Regions from separate parts of the Kitasatospora saccharophila genome, predicted to be linked through region 2. Evidence: riboswitches for the same ligand, from Rfam matches in the RefSeq annotation. Region 2 holds a riboswitch; the other holds the start of a gene.
What was found. Region 2 has a riboswitch for S-adenosylmethionine ahead of thrC (threonine synthase). Riboswitches for the same ligand answer to the same signal wherever they lie in the genome.

Region 1 (7,329 bases), on a different contig from region 2:
GAACCGCCGCGCCGCGTAGGTCCGTCCGAGGACCAGCAGGAAGGCGATCAGACCACCCGTCACGTGGAGTCCGTGGAAGCCGGTGGTCAGGTAGAACACCGTGCCGTACGGGTCGGAGGACAGCGAGAGGCCGTCCTTCTTGACCAGCTCGGTGTACTCGAAGATCTGGCCGCCGATGAAGATGGCGCCCATCACGAAGGTGATCGTGAACCACGAGCGCAGCTTCTTCACGTCACCGCGCTCGGCGGCGAACACGCCGAGCTGGCAGGTGAGCGAGGAGAGCACCAGGATCGTGGTGTTGACCGAGGAGAACGGCACGTTGAGGGCATGGGCCTTCTCGTGCCAGAACTCGGCACCCTTGACCGAGCGGAGGGTGAAGTACATCGCGAACAGGGCCGCGAAGAACATCAGCTCCGAGCTCAGCCAGACAATGGTTCCGACGCTGACCAGGTTCGGCCTGTTGACCGCTCCGTGCGCGTGTCCGGTTTCTGTTGCTGTTGCTGTCGCCACGACGGACATTATGTCGGTCCCTTATTCCGTCTTCACGTCGGGGGGTCTCCCTCGGAGTGTCCGGTGCGTGAGGTATGCCCGCCTCGCGCACCGCCCGTTTTCTGACGGTTGTTCGGAGCGGGTGAGCGCACTGCGCCGGTGGGGTGAGTCCAGGGCGCGGCGGCTTGAGCGAGATCGCGTCGGGGTCTCCGCAGGACGGGCGCGCGGGAGTAGCATCCGTCCCAGGACGTGGTCCGGGTCACACTGGGCCGTTCGGTCGGGGCCGCCCGGCGTGGGCACACATATAAGAGGACGAGCACCAGGAAGCAGGGGCCATGGCGCAGCACTCCGACGAGACGCTCACCGTTCTCGTCTACAGCGACGACCGCAACACCCGTGAGCAGGTGACCCTCGCCCTCGGCAGGCGGCCCGCCGCGGACGTCCCCGCCCTCGACTACCTGGAGTGCGCCACCGCCCCTGCGGTGCTGCGCGCCCTGGAGAAGGGCGGCGTCGACCTCTGCGTGCTGGACGGCGAGGCCGCCCCCGTCGGCGGGCTCGGCCTGACCCGGCAGTTGAAGGACGAGATCTACGGCTGCCCGCCGGTCCTGGTCGTGATCGGCCGCCCGCAGGACTCCTGGCTCGCCGCCTGGAGCCGGGCCGACGCCGCCATCTCGCACCCCGTCGACCCGGTCGCGCTGGCCGACGCCGCGACCGCCCTGCTGCGGGCCCGGCTCGCCCGGCGGGCGCCCGCCGGGCGCTGACCCGGCGGCGGGTCGTCCCGGCACCGCGTCTCAACTGGAGAGAAGGGGACGGCAACCCCGGGCGGCCGTCCCCGCTCGCTCGATAGGCTGACGTCCATTCCTCTGGGATCCCTCCGGGACGACGACGAGAGCTGGAGTCAGCCATGGTGAACGCGCACTCTGCGAACGGCGGTAGCGACCCCGCGCAGGTGGTCCGCACCTGGCCCGACCTGCTGAGCTCGCTGCTGGGGGGCGACGACCTCACGCAGGCCGACACCGCCTGGGCGATGGACCGGATCATGAGCGGCGAGGCCAGCCCCGTGCAGGTGGCCGGCTTCCTGATCGCCATGCGCGGCAAGGGCGAGACGGTCGAGGAGATCGCCGGCCTGGTCGAGGCGATGTACGCGCACGCCCTCCCGCTGGACATCCCCGGGCCGGCCGTCGACATCGTCGGCACCGGCGGCGACCGGGCCAAGACCGTCAACATCTCCACCATGTCCGCGGTGGTCGCGGCCGCGGCCGGCGCCAAGGTCGTCAAGCACGGCAACCGGGCCTCCTCCTCCGCCTCCGGCTCCTCGGACGTGCTCGGGCGGCTCGGCGTCAACCTGGACCTCTCCGCGGAGCGGGTCGCGGCGACGGCCGAGGAGGTCGGCCTGACCTTCTGCTTCGCCGCCAAGTTCCACCCCTCGATGCGGCACACCGCCCAGGCGCGCGCCGAGTTGGCCGTCCCCACGGTCTTCAACATCCTCGGCCCGCTCACCAACCCGGCGAAGGTCACCTCGCACGCCGTCGGCTGCTTCGACACCCGGCTGGCCGGACTGATCGCCGGCGTGCTGGCCCGGCGCGGCGCGCAGGGCCTGGTCTTCCGCGGCGACGACGGGCTCGACGAGCTGACCGTCACCACCACCTCCCACGTCTGGGTGATCCGCGGCGGCGAGGTGACGGAGACCGCGTTCGACCCGCGGGACGTCGGGATCGACCTGGTCGGCATCGAGGCGCTGCGCGGCGCGGACCCCGAGTACAACGCGGACGTCGCCCGCCGGGTGCTGAACGGCGAGCGCGGGCCGGTGCGGGACGCCGTCCTGCTCAACAGCGCGGCCGCGCTGGTCGCGCTGGAGCTGGGCGAGGCGCCGCTCACCGAGCAGATCGCGGCGGCGATGGTGCGCACCACGGCGGCGATCGACTCCGGCGCGGCGGGGGAGCTGCTGAAGCGCTGGGCGGAGGCCACGCAGGCCTGAGGACATTCAGGGAGATCGACCACCAGGGACTCGCCGTTCCCCGAGCCCCTGGTGGTGCATGCTCGTCTGCCGACAGTCCCCCGGGCCCCTGATTGCGCATCCCGCCGTTCCGCCATGTGGACGGGTGTTGAGACGGGGTGGGTGTCGTGTAATCTCTTCGCCAGGTCATGAGTGACAGCGCGAAGCCCCAGCTGGCTGTCCGGCAACCCTCCGTCCGTGGCGGGGTGCCCTGGGTGAGGACCGGGCTGCGCGGCGACAGGTCCGCGTGGCAAGCGCGGACTTCCGGTGGGTGCACTTCCGGGGTCCTGACCCCGTGGAGGAGTGCACCCATGTCTGTTGCCACCGAGATCTGCGAGCCGCTGGCGGTACTGGGCGCGGACGTCGAGGTTCCGCTGGCCTCCGGCGAGAAGGTCGGGTACGCGGCGCTGGACTACGCGGCGAGCGCCCCGGCGCTGAAGCGGGTGTGGGACGACGTCGCGGCGTACGCGCCGTACTACGGGTCGGTGCACCGCGGGGCCGGCTACCTGTCGCAGCTGTCGACCGACCTGTTCGAGCAGAGCCGGCGGACCGTCGCCGAGTTCCTGGACCTGCGGGACGGGGACCAGGTGGTGTTCACCCGGGCGACCACCGACTCGCTGAACCTGCTCGCGGGGGCGGTCCCGGCCGGGACCGAGGTGTTCGCGTTCGAGACCGAGCACCACGCCTCGCTGCTGCCGTGGCGGCGCGAGGGCCTGGCGGTGCGTTACCTGCGGGCGCCGCGTTCGCACGCCGAGGCGGTGGCGGCGCTGGAGGAGGCGCTGCTGGGCGCGTCCGAGGGTCCGAAGCTGTTCTGCGTGACCGGGGCGTCGAACGTCACCGGCGAACTGTGGCCGGTGAAGGAGCTGACCGAGGTCGCGCACCGGTACGGCGCCCGGGTGGTGCTGGACGCGGCCCAGCTGGCGCCCCACCACCGGGTCTCGGTGCGGGAGTCGGGCGTCGACTGGGTGGCGTTCTCCGGGCACAAGCTGTACGCGCCGTTCGGCGCCGGCGTGCTGGCGGGCCGCTCCGACTGGCTGGACGCGGCGGAGCCGTACCTGGCCGGCGGCGGGGCGAGCCGGACGGTGGCCCGGGAGCTGGACGGCTCGGTGGCGGTCGAGTGGCACACCGGCCCGGCGCGGCACGAGGCCGGTTCGCCGAACGTGATCGGCGCGTACGCGATCGCCTCGGCCTGCCGGGCGCTGGACGAGGCGGGCTTCGAGGAGCTGGAGGCCCGGGAGCGGGCGCTGGTGGCGAAGCTGACCGAGGGCCTGGCGGGGATCCCCGAGGTGCGGGTGCTCAACCTGTTCGGCGAGGGCTCCGACCGGGTCGGCGTGGTCTCGTTCGTGGTGCGCGGCTGGAACAGCTCGCACTTCTCGGCCGCGCTGTCCGCCGAGTACGGCATCGGCGTCCGGGACGGGCTGTTCTGCGCGCACCCGCTGGTGCGCACCCTGCTGGGCGGGGAACCGGGGGCCGCTCCCCACCAAGAGGCGGTGTGCGGGGCGCCGGAGTCCTCGCTGCCCGGCGAGCGCAGCCTGAACGCGATCCGGGTCAGCTTCGGCGCCGGGACCCCGGTCGAGCACCTGGACCGGTTCCTGACCGCCGTGCGCGAGCTGGTCAGCGACGGCGCGAAGTGGAGCTACCGCAACGAGGGCGGCCGCTGCGTCGTCGACACCCAGCAGCACTGAGGCGCCGCCGGGGGCTCAGCCGTCCAGGCCGAGCGAGAACGCGGCCTCCAGGTCGTGCTGGGAGTAGGTGCGGAAGGCGATGTGGGTCTCGGTGTTGGTGACGCCCGGGACCTTGTTGAGGCGGCCGGGGATGACCTCGGCCAGGTCCTCGTGGCCCCGGACCCGGACCATCGCGACCAGGTCGTAGGTGCCGGTGACGGAGTAGACCTCGCTGACGCCCTCGATGGCGGCGATCGCCTCGGCGATCTCGGGGATCCGGTCGACGTCGGTGTTGATGAGGACGATCGCGGTGATCACTGAGCAACTCCTGTTCGAGAAGGTGCGCCCAGGGTATCGCCCGCCGGACGGGCGGCCCAGGCGAACAACCAGCCCGTCACGAAGCCGATCACGTGCACCAGGTACGCCACCCCGTCGCCGCCGGAGGTGACCGACCAGAACTGCAGGACGAACCACAGGCCGAGCACCAGCCAGGCCGGGAGGCGCAGCGGCAGGAACAGCAGCAGCGGCACCAGCGCGGTCACCCGACCCCTCGGGTACAGCCGCAGGTACGCGCCCAGCACCCCCGCGATCGCGCCGGACGCGCCGACCAGCGCCCGCACCGCGTCCGGGGTGCCCGACTCGGCCAGCGCGTAGCCGTAGGTGGCCAGCACGCCGATCGCCAGGTAGCCGGTCAGGAAGCGGATCCGGCCCAGCCGGGCCTCCACCGCCGGGCCGAAGACGAACAGGAACAGCAGGTTGCCGATCAGGTGCAGCCAGCCCGCGTGGACGAACAGCGCGGTCAGCGCCGACAGTTCGGGGATCTTGCCGGGGGTGGCGGGCAGCACGCAGCCGGGCGCCGCCGGGGGGAGCGCCGACAGCTGGGCCGCCGTCAGCGGGTGCCCGCCGAGCAGCTCGGCCGGGACCGCGCCCCAGCGGTGCTCGTAGCGCTGCTCGGCGCAGGCGCGCGCGTCGCCGCTGCCGTACAGCGGGTTGAGGCCGGCCGGACCGGCCAGCATGACCAGTGCGGCCAGCGCGATCAGCAGGTACGTGGCGACCGGGGTGCGGACGGCCCGCTCGGCCGCCGGCGAACCGGCCCGGGCGGGGGCGGAGAGCACCATGCCGGTCAGCATTCCTCGGGGGCGCACCCGCGACACCGGGCGCTGCTCCGGCCGGGTGAGCGTCCGGGCTGTGGACCGGTGATCCGTCCGTCCGGCGGCAGGCAATAGGCTGGAGGCCCGGAACCGGGACCAGCCGAGAGGGACCACTGATGAGCATTGCCGCGCCGACCGCCGAGACCCGCTGGCGCTGCACCCTGTGCGGCAACCTGACCCGCTTCGACGTCACCCGTTCGTCCCGGGTGACCGACTTCCTGCACTTCGACCTCTCCGGCGAGTCCAAGGTCGAGGAGACCCAGGTGCTGTCCGAGACCATCGAGTCGGTGCGCTGCCGCTGGTGCAACGCCGTCGACCAGGTCGAGCTGGTGGCCCGGCCGGGCGCCGAGGAGCCCGCGGAGGGCGACGCCCAGCAGGGCTGACACCGCACCCACCGCCCCGCGTTCCCGTCCGCCCCGGACGGGGGCGCGGGGCGGACTCGTCGGCGGGGTGCTGTCGGTGCGGCACGGTAGACGGGACAATTGGCAGCAGCGGCGGACACCAACGCCCCGCCCGGCACCCGCCGGGAGGGCCCGCCCGGACCAGGATCGGAGCCGAGGACAGTGGCGGAGGCAGCGAACGCGCCCGCGGGCCCGGACGGGACCGCGCCCGCCCCGGCCCCGGAGCCGCACGGCGGCACGGAGACGGCCGGGCGCCCCCTGCCGGAGGGCGTGCGCCGGCGGGTGGTCGGCATCGCCTCGGACGCGCTCGGCGGCATCGCGGCGGGCGAACTGCCCGCCTCGCTGCGCCCGTACGCCAAGTTCACCCCCGCCCGGCGGGCCAAGTACGCGGCGACCGCGCTGGCCGCCGCGCTGGAGTCGGACCCGGCGTTCCGGGTCCGGATAGCCGAGCGGCTGCGGTTGGGCCAGCCCGACCTGGTGCAGGCGCTGGAGGCGGGCACCGTCCCGGCCGCCGCCGACCCGATGGACGTCGCGGCCGCCGCCTACCTGGTGCGCCCGGCCGGCTGGACCAGGCTGGTGGAGGAGGCCGGCGAGCAGGCCGAGCGGGTCGACGCCGAGGGCGCCGTCGCCGAGGCGGCCCGGCTGGCCGAGAAGCTCCAGGAGGAGCTGGCGGAGGCCAGGTCGGCCGCCCGCGGCGAGCTGGAGCGGCACCGGGCCGAGGCCGAGGGGGTGCGCAAGGAGGCGGAGTCGCTGCGCAAGAAGGTCCGCTCGCTGGAGGCGGACACCCGCCGGGCGCAGGCCGAGAGCCGCCGGCTGGCCGGGGAGCTGGAGGCGGCCAGGGCCGCCGCGGCCGCCGAGCGCAGCACCGCCGAGAGCGAGGCCCGGCGGCTGCGGCACCGGGTCGCCGAACTGGAGGCCGCGGTGGAGAGCGGGCGGCGCACCGCCCGCGAGGGCCGCAGCGTGGAGGACATGCGGCTGCGCCTGCTGCTGGACACCGTGCTGCAGTCCGCCCAGGGCCTGCAGCGGGAGCTGGCGCTGCCGGTGACGGCGCTGCGCCCGGCCGACCTGGTGGAGGCGGTGGAGCCCGGTTCGGCCTCGCCGCACGACGTGGCCCGGCGCGGTCTGGCCGAGGACGACCCGGCGCTGCTGGACCAGCTGCTGGCCATCCCGCAGGTCCACCTGGTGGTGGACGGCTACAACGTGACCAAGACCGGCTACCCCCAACTGCCGCTGGAGCAGCAGCGGATGAGGCTGCTGGGCGGGCTGGCGATGCTGGCCCAGCGGACCCAGGCCGAGGTGACCTGCGTGTTCGACGGCCAGGACCTCGACGTGCCGGTGATCATGGCCCCGCCGCGCGGCGTCCGGGTGCGGTTCAGCCGGACCGGGGAGACCGCGGACGAGCTGATCCGCCGGCTGGTGCGGGCCGAGCCGCAGGGGCGGCCGGTGGTGGTGGTCTCCGCCGACCGGGAGGTGGCGGACGGGGTGCGCAAGGCGGGTGCCCGGCCGGTGGCCTCGGTGCTGCTGCTGAACCGGCTCGCGCGCAGCTGAAGAGGCGCAGTTGAGACGGGGTCAGGGGACCTCGGGGCGACCGGAGTGTGACGGTCCGGTGAAGGGGGGCGGGTGCCCGG
Region 2 (7,329 bases):
TCTGCAGCGCGGAGCGGGTGACCTTGGCCGGGTCGATGATGCCGGAGGCGACCAGGTCGACGTACTCGTTGGTCGCGGCGTTCAGGCCGTGGCCGGCGGGCAGGTTGCGGACCTTCTCGACCACGACGCCGCCCTCGAGGCCGGCGTTGGTCGCGATCTGCTTGATCGGGGCCTCCAGGGCCACGCGGACGATGTTGGCACCGGTGGCCTCGTCGCCCTCCAGCTCCAGCTTGTCGAACGCGACACCGGCCTGCAGCAGGGCGACGCCGCCACCGGCGACGATGCCCTCCTCGACGGCGGCCTTGGCGTTGCGCACCGCGTCCTCGATGCGGTGCTTGCGCTCCTTGAGCTCGACCTCGGTGGCCGCGCCGGCCTTGATGACGGCCACGCCGCCGGCCAGCTTGGCGAGGCGCTCCTGGAGCTTCTCGCGGTCGTAGTCCGAGTCGGAGTTCTCGATCTCGGCGCGGATCTGGTTGACCCGGCCGGCGACCTGGTCGCTGTCGCCGCCGCCGTCGACGATGGTGGTCTCGTCCTTGGTGATGACGACCTTGCGGGCGGTGCCGAGCAGGTCGACGCCGGCGTTCTCCAGCTTGAGGCCGACCTCCTCGGAGATCACGGTGCCGCCGGTCAGGATGGCGATGTCGCCGAGCATGGCCTTGCGGCGGTCGCCGAAGCCCGGGGCCTTGACGGCGACGGACTTGAAGGTGCCGCGGATCTTGTTCACGACCAGGGTCGACAGGGCCTCGCCCTCGACGTCCTCGGCGATGATGACGAGCGGCTTGCCGCTCTGCATGACCTTCTCCAGCAGCGGGAGCAGGTCCTTGACCGAGGAGATCTTGGAGTTGGCGATGAGGATGTACGGGTCCTCGAAGCTCGCCTCCATGCGCTCCAGGTCGGTGGCGAAGTAGGCGGAGATGTAGCCCTTGTCGAAGCGCATGCCCTCGGTGAGCTCGAGCTCCAGGCCGAAGGTGTTGCTCTCCTCGACGGTGATGACGCCTTCCTTGCCGACCTTGTCCATGGCCTCGGCGATGAGCTCGCCGATCTGGGTGTCGGCGGCCGAGATGGAGGCGGTGGAGGCGATCTGCTCCTTGGTCTCCACGTCCTTGGCCTGGGCCAGCAGCTGGTCGGAGACGGCGGCGACGGCCTTCTCGATGCCGCGCTTGAGGGCCATCGGGTTGGCGCCGGCGGCGACGTTGCGCAGACCCTCGCGGACGAGCGCCTGGGCGAGCACGGTGGCGGTGGTGGTGCCGTCACCCGCGACGTCGTCGGTCTTCTTGGCGACCTCCTTGACCAGCTCGGCGCCGATCTTCTCGTACGGGTCCTCGAGCTCGATCTCCTTGGCGATGGAGACACCGTCGTTGGTGATCGTGGGGGCGCCCCACTTCTTCTCCAGGACGACGTTGCGACCCTTGGGGCCGAGCGTGACCTTCACGGCGTCGGCAAGCTGGTTCATGCCACGCTCAAGGCCGCGGCGGGCTTCCTCGTCAAAGGCGATGATCTTGGCCATCAGAAGTGGTCCTCCGGGACACGGTCGACTGCTCGGACCAAGGGGTGCCCGCGACGGACGGCCCAGGAGAGCGGGGGTCCCTTCCCCTACCGCTTCCGGGGCCTCACCGGCCCGGTCCGTTTGTCACTCTCACACGGTGAGTGCTAACGCCAATGATTAGCACTCTCGGGTGGCGAGTGCAAGCCCATTGGGGCCCTGCCACGGCCCCGGCGGGGCCCCGGCGCGGCCCGGCGGGGGCGCTGCGGGGCCCGGGAAACGCCCGGAAAAGCCGACGGGCCCGCCCCGGACGCCGTCGCGTCGGGGCGGGCCTGCCTGTGGCGTTCTGTGCCCGGCCTGCGGCCGTGCGGTCAGCCGGTGCCTCAGGCGCCGGCGGCGCGGACCATGTCGGCCTGCGGACCCTTCTGACCCTGCGAGATCTCGAACTCGACCCGCTGGCCCTCTTCCAGGGTGCGGTAGCCGTCCATCTGGATCGCGCTGTAGTGGACGAACACGTCCGCTCCACCGTCGACCGCGATGAAGCCGTAGCCCTTCTCGGCGTTGAACCACTTGACGGTGCCCTGAGCCATTCCGAACTCCCCTTGTGCTGTGCTGGCCCTTCAGAGATCCGCGGGACGCGGACCCGGAGGTCTGGAAGGCCGGCCTGGGGACTCCCCCCCGTACGGCGCAGCCTCTGTCGCGGCTGAATGTATCCGGATATGCGCCCTCTGCAACAGGCCCAATTTCCGGGGAAACTCCGGGCCCCGCAGGGGATATGCCGGGGCGAAAGGCGCACCGCCCGACAATTGCCACTGGACATATCGGACGCGGCACCGCAAAACGCCGGAACAATTCTGACGGCGGCCTGACAGAACGGGCGGCACCGGGCCGCGTCGGGCGAGAAAGGGCGGCGGGCCGGGCCGGCGCCGGTCCCGACGGGCGGGGCGGAGCGGGGTCCTGCACGGGCGGGGCGCGGTGCGGTGCGGGGCGGGGAGGCGCGGGGCGGTGCAGAAAAAGGGGGATTGAACCGGGCCGTGGGGGGTAACGGACCTGACCGGAACTCTACTCCCCGACCCCCGGCGGAATTCCGCCGCCCCGCCCGGCGGGAAAACCGCAGGTAACCGGGGCAATGAGCCCGGCCGAACACGAAGCCGCCGTCCGGTCCGGAAAATTGAATTCCGAACCAAACGGCGGCCGCGGGAATGCGGGGCGGTCAGCAGCCGCCGGCCACCGCCGGAATGATCGACACCGAGGCGCCGTCCTTGATCTCGGTCTCCAGGCCCTCGGCGAAGCGCACGTCGTCGTCGTTCACGTACACGTTGACGAAGCGGCGCAGCTTGCCGGTGTCGTCCAGCAGGCGGGCGGCGATGCCGGCGTGGTTCGCCTCCAGGTCCGCGATGAGGGCGGCCAGGGTGGCGCCCTCGGCGGTCACCTCGGCGGCGCCGCCGGTGTAGGTGCGCAGGATGGTCGGGATGCGGACGTTGGCGCTCATGCGGGCTCCTCGGGCGTGGGGTCGGGGCGTGGGGGGGTGTCCTGCGGCTGGGTGTCAGGCGGTGGCGAGGCCGGCGGCGCGGAAGGACTCCAGCGTCGGGCGGATCACGGCGGCCATGCCGGCGTCGGAGACCGCGTCGAGGGTCTTGAGGCCGTCGCCGGTGTTGATCGCGACGGTCTCCTTGGACGGGTCCAGCTGGCCGGTCTCGACCAGCTTCTTCAGCACGCCCACGGTGACGCCGCCCGCGGTCTCGGCGAAGATCCCCTCGGTGCGGGCGAGCAGCTTGATCGCCTCGACCACCTCGGCGTCGGTGACGTCCTCGACCGCGCCGCCGGTGCGGCGGGCGATGTCCAGCACGTACGGGCCGTCGGCCGGGTTGCCGATCGCCAGCGACTTGGCGATGGTGTCCGGCTTGACCGGCTTGATCACGTCGCGGCCGGCCTTGAAGGCGACGGAGACCGGGGAGCAGCCCTCGGCCTGGGCGCCGAAGATCTTGTACGGCTTGTCCTCGACCAGGCCGAGCTTGATCAGCTCCTGCAGACCCTTGTCGATCTTGGTGAGCTGGGAGCCGGAGGCGATCGGGATGACGATCTGGTCGGGCAGCCGCCAGCCGAGCTGCTCGCAGATCTCAAAGGCCAGGGTCTTGGAGCCCTCGCCGTAGTACGGGCGGAGGTTGACGTTCACGAAGCCCCAGCCCTCGCCGGCCGGGTCGCCGATCAGCTCGGAGCAGAAGCGGTTCACGTCGTCGTAGTTGCCGTCGATGCCGACCAGCTCGCCGCCGTACACCCCGGCCATCACGACCTTGCCCTGCTCCAGGTCGTGCGGGATGAACACGCAGGACTTGAAGCCGGCCCGGGCGGCCGCGGCGCCCACCGCGCCGGCCAGGTTGCCGGTGGAGGAGCAGGAGAGGGTGGTGAACTCGAAGGCGCGGGCGGCCTCGATCGCGCAGGCCACCACCCGGTCCTTGAAGGAGTGGGTCGGGTTGCCCGAGTCGTCCTTGACGTACAGCTGGCCGGTGAAGCCCAGCTCGCGGCCCAGGTTGTCGGCCTTCACCAGCGGGGTCCAGCCCGGGTTCAGGTTCGGCTTGTCGGCCACGTCGGCCGGGACGGGCAGCAGCGGGGCGTAGCGCCAGATCGACGCCGGGCCGGCCTCGATCCGCTTGCGCAGCTCCTCCGCGTCGTAGCCCGCGTAGTCGTAGGCGATCTCCAGCGGGCCGAAACACTCGAGACAGGCGAAGTCCGGACCGAGCGGGGAGCGCGCACCGCACTCGCGACAGGACAGCGCGGTCGCGGGACCGAGGTCAACGGCGGTGGATGCGGCGGTGTCAACAGCCATGGTGGCGAGGCCCTTTCTCCTCATCTTCCCCGGATCGCGGTCGCGTCCGGGACGGAATTGGCACCTGTCCCGCCCGGCCTGCTGGCCGTGCGGGAGGGTTGCCGGGACTTCAACGGGCCGTTCCCTCAGTCCCTCTGGATGAGCTCTGTGAAGTTGTGGTCGTACGCTGCGAGCGACCCCCGCGTGCGAAGGCACGGTCGCAGTACGAAGACTGTATCCGAAGGCCCGGGCGGACCCACCCCCGCGTCCGACACCCGAGACGAACCGAGACAGGGAGCGAGACTTGCCGGAGCAGCCCGAGCCCGGGGTACTGCCGGAGGTGGCCGACTGGCTGCGCCGCCGTTCGTGGACGGCCGCCGACCGGCCGCTCGACCTGCTGCTGGCCGCCAAACGGGCCGCCGGCCCGGCCGGCACGGTCAGCGTGGTGCTGCCCGCCCTGGACGAGGAGTCCACCGTCGGCGAGATCGTCACCGCGATCCGCACCGAGCTGGTCGAACGCGTCCCGCTGGTGGACGAGCTGGTGGTGGTCGACTCCGGCTCGCGGGACGGCACCGCCGCCGCCGCGGCCGCCGCCGGCGCCCGGGTGGTGCACCGGGACGAGATCCTGCCCCGGCTGCCCGCCGAGCCCGGCAAGGGCGAGGTGCTGTGGCGCTCGCTGCTCGCCACCAGCGGCGCGATCGTCTGCTTCGTCGACGCCGACCTGCGCGAGTTCGACCCGGCCTTCGTCTCCGGCATCATCGGCCCGCTGCTCACCGACCCGGCCCTGCAACTGGTCAAGGCCATGTACGACCGCCCCTTCGAGGCCGACGGCGCCGTCGTCCCGGCCGGCGGCGGCCGGGTCACCGAACTGGTCGCCCGCCCGCTGCTCAGCCTGCACTGGCCGCAGCTCGCCGGCTTCGTCCAGCCCCTCGGCGGCGAGTACGCGGCCCGCCGGGCGCTGCTGGAGCGGCTGCCCTTCCCGACCGGCTACGGCGTCGAGCTGGGCCTGCTGGTCGACGCCCTGGAGCTGGCCGGCCTGGACGCGCTGGCCCAGGTCGACGTCGGCGTGCGGCACCACCGGCACCAGGACGGCCAGGCCCTCGGCCGGATGGCCGCCACCATCTACCGCACCGCGCTGGAACGCCTGGACCGCACCCACCGCCTCAAGGCCGACCCGGACCTGGTCCGCCCGCTGCTCACCCAGTACAGCCGCACCGCGGCGGGCTTCACCCCGCGCACCCACCCCGTCCCGGCCACCGAACGGCCCCCGGTGGCCACCCTCCCCGAGTACCGCGACCGCTGAGCCGCCGCCCCGCGCCCGTCCCGGCCCGCGGTTCCGGCCCGCGGTTCCGGCCCCCGGTTCCGGCCCGCGGTTCCGGCCCCCGGACGGCTCCGGGAGCGGCGGCCGGCACCGAGAGTTCACCCACGACGGGCCGCGCCGAGTGGTTTGGTCGGCTGATCGCGCGGCAAGGTTGGCTACATGGCCGATCACGCGTCCGAACGCCCCCAGCAGTCCGGAGCCGCCCCGATCCTGGTGGCCTCCAACCGCGGCCCGGTGTCCTTCCGCACGGAGGACGACGGCTCGCTGACCCTCCGCAGAGGCGGCGGCGGGCTGGTCTCCGGGCTATCCGCGATCGACGACCCGAACGCGGTCTGGGTCTGCGCCGCGCTCTCCGACGCCGACCGCACCGCCGCCCGGCAGGCCCCCGACGGGCGCCTCGACCGGGCCGGGCACGACGTCGGCGGGCAGGCCGTCCGGATGCTGGACATCGACCCGGAGACCTTCGCCCGCGCCTACAACGGCGTCGCCAACTCCACCCTCTGGTTCGTCCACCACCTGCTCTACCAGACGCCCGTGCAGCCCGCCTTCGACGCCGGCTTCCGCACCGAGTGGGCCGCCTACCGGGCGTACAACGCCGCCTTCGCCGAGGCCCTCGCCGCCGAGGCCGCCCCCGGCGCGGCCGTCCTGGTGCAGGACTACCACCTCTCGCTCGCCCCCGCGCTGCTCCGGGAACTCCGTCCGGACCTGCGGATCGGCCACTTCTCGCACACCCCCTGGGCCCCGCCGGACTACTACCGGCTGCTGCCCGACGACGTCGCCGCCGCCGTCCTCGAAGGCATCCTCGGCGCCGACCGGGCCGCCTTCCTCACCCGCCGCTGGGCCCTCGCCTTCGCCGACTGCTGCGAGGCCGTCCTCGGCGCGCAGGTCGACCGGGACGCCCTCACCGTCACGCACGGCGGCCGCACCACCCGGCTCGGCGTGCACGGCCTCGGCGCCGACGCCGAGTTCCTGCGCGAACGCGCGCACCGGCCCGACGTCGACGAACGCCTCGCCGCCCTGCGCGAGGCCGTCGGCGACCGGCGCACCATCGTCCGGGTCGACCGCACCGAACTCAGCAAGAACATCGTCCGCGGCCTGCTCGCCTACCGGCACCTGCTGCGCACCCGCCCCGAGTGGCTCGGCAACGTCGTCCACATCGCCTTCGCCTACCCCTCCCGGACCGACCTCGCCGAGTACCGCGACTACACCGCCGAGGTGCGGCGCCTCGCCGAGGAGATCAACACCGAGTTCGGCACCGACGACTGGCAGCCGCTCATCCTGCACGTCAACGACGACTTCCCGCGCTCCCTCGCCGCGTACCGGCTCGCCGACGTCGCCCTGGTCAACCCGATCCGCGACGGCATGAACCTGGTCGCCAAGGAGGTCCCCGTCGTCTCCGACCGGGGCTGCGCCCTCGTCCTGTCCCGCGAGGCCGGCGCCCACGCCGAACTCGCCGACGACGCGATCAACGTCAACCCCTACGACGTCATCGCCACCGCCGAAGCCCTCGCCGAGGCCCTCGCCATGCCCGCCGCCGAACGCACCGACCGCACCAAGCGCCTCGCCGCCGCGGCCACCGCCCTCCCGCCCCAACAGTGGTTCCTGGACCAGCTCCACGCCCTCTGAACCGCCCCCGACCGAAGCGGGACCAGGGGCGCGGGGAACCGCGCGGCCGACCGGGCACGCGCGGCCGGACCGCGAAGCGGGACAGCCGGCCGC

Region 1: linked by a shared signal. The riboswitch ahead of ABD345_RS24375 (aminotransferase class V-fold PLP-dependent enzyme) and the one ahead of thrC (threonine synthase) in region 2 are both predicted to bind S-adenosylmethionine.

What each region holds. Positions count from the first base shown of each region.
Region 1 covers NZ_BAAANS010000035.1:50,835-58,163, reverse strand. The annotation lists gene ctaE (aa3-type cytochrome oxidase subunit III) at 1-519, opposite strand, end outside; gene ABD345_RS24385 (response regulator) at 825-1,250, shown strand; gene trpD (anthranilate phosphoribosyltransferase) at 1,394-2,467, shown strand; SAM riboswitch class IV at 2,631-2,748, shown strand; gene ABD345_RS24375 (aminotransferase class V-fold PLP-dependent enzyme) at 2,797-4,170, shown strand; gene ABD345_RS24370 (Lrp/AsnC ligand binding domain-containing protein) at 4,186-4,467, opposite strand; gene ABD345_RS24365 (rhomboid family intramembrane serine protease) at 4,464-5,267, opposite strand; gene ABD345_RS24360 (hypothetical protein) at 5,417-5,683, shown strand; gene ABD345_RS24355 (NYN domain-containing protein) at 5,864-7,249, shown strand.
Region 2 covers NZ_BAAANS010000038.1:37,319-44,647, reverse strand. The annotation lists gene groL (chaperonin GroEL) at 1-1,507, opposite strand, end outside; gene ABD345_RS25600 (cold-shock protein) at 1,867-2,073, opposite strand; gene ABD345_RS25595 (MoaD/ThiS family protein) at 2,697-2,975, opposite strand; gene thrC (threonine synthase) at 3,030-4,310, opposite strand; SAM riboswitch class I at 4,328-4,455, opposite strand; gene ABD345_RS25585 (glucosyl-3-phosphoglycerate synthase) at 4,594-5,592, shown strand; gene ABD345_RS25580 (alpha,alpha-trehalose-phosphate synthase (UDP-forming)) at 5,770-7,236, shown strand.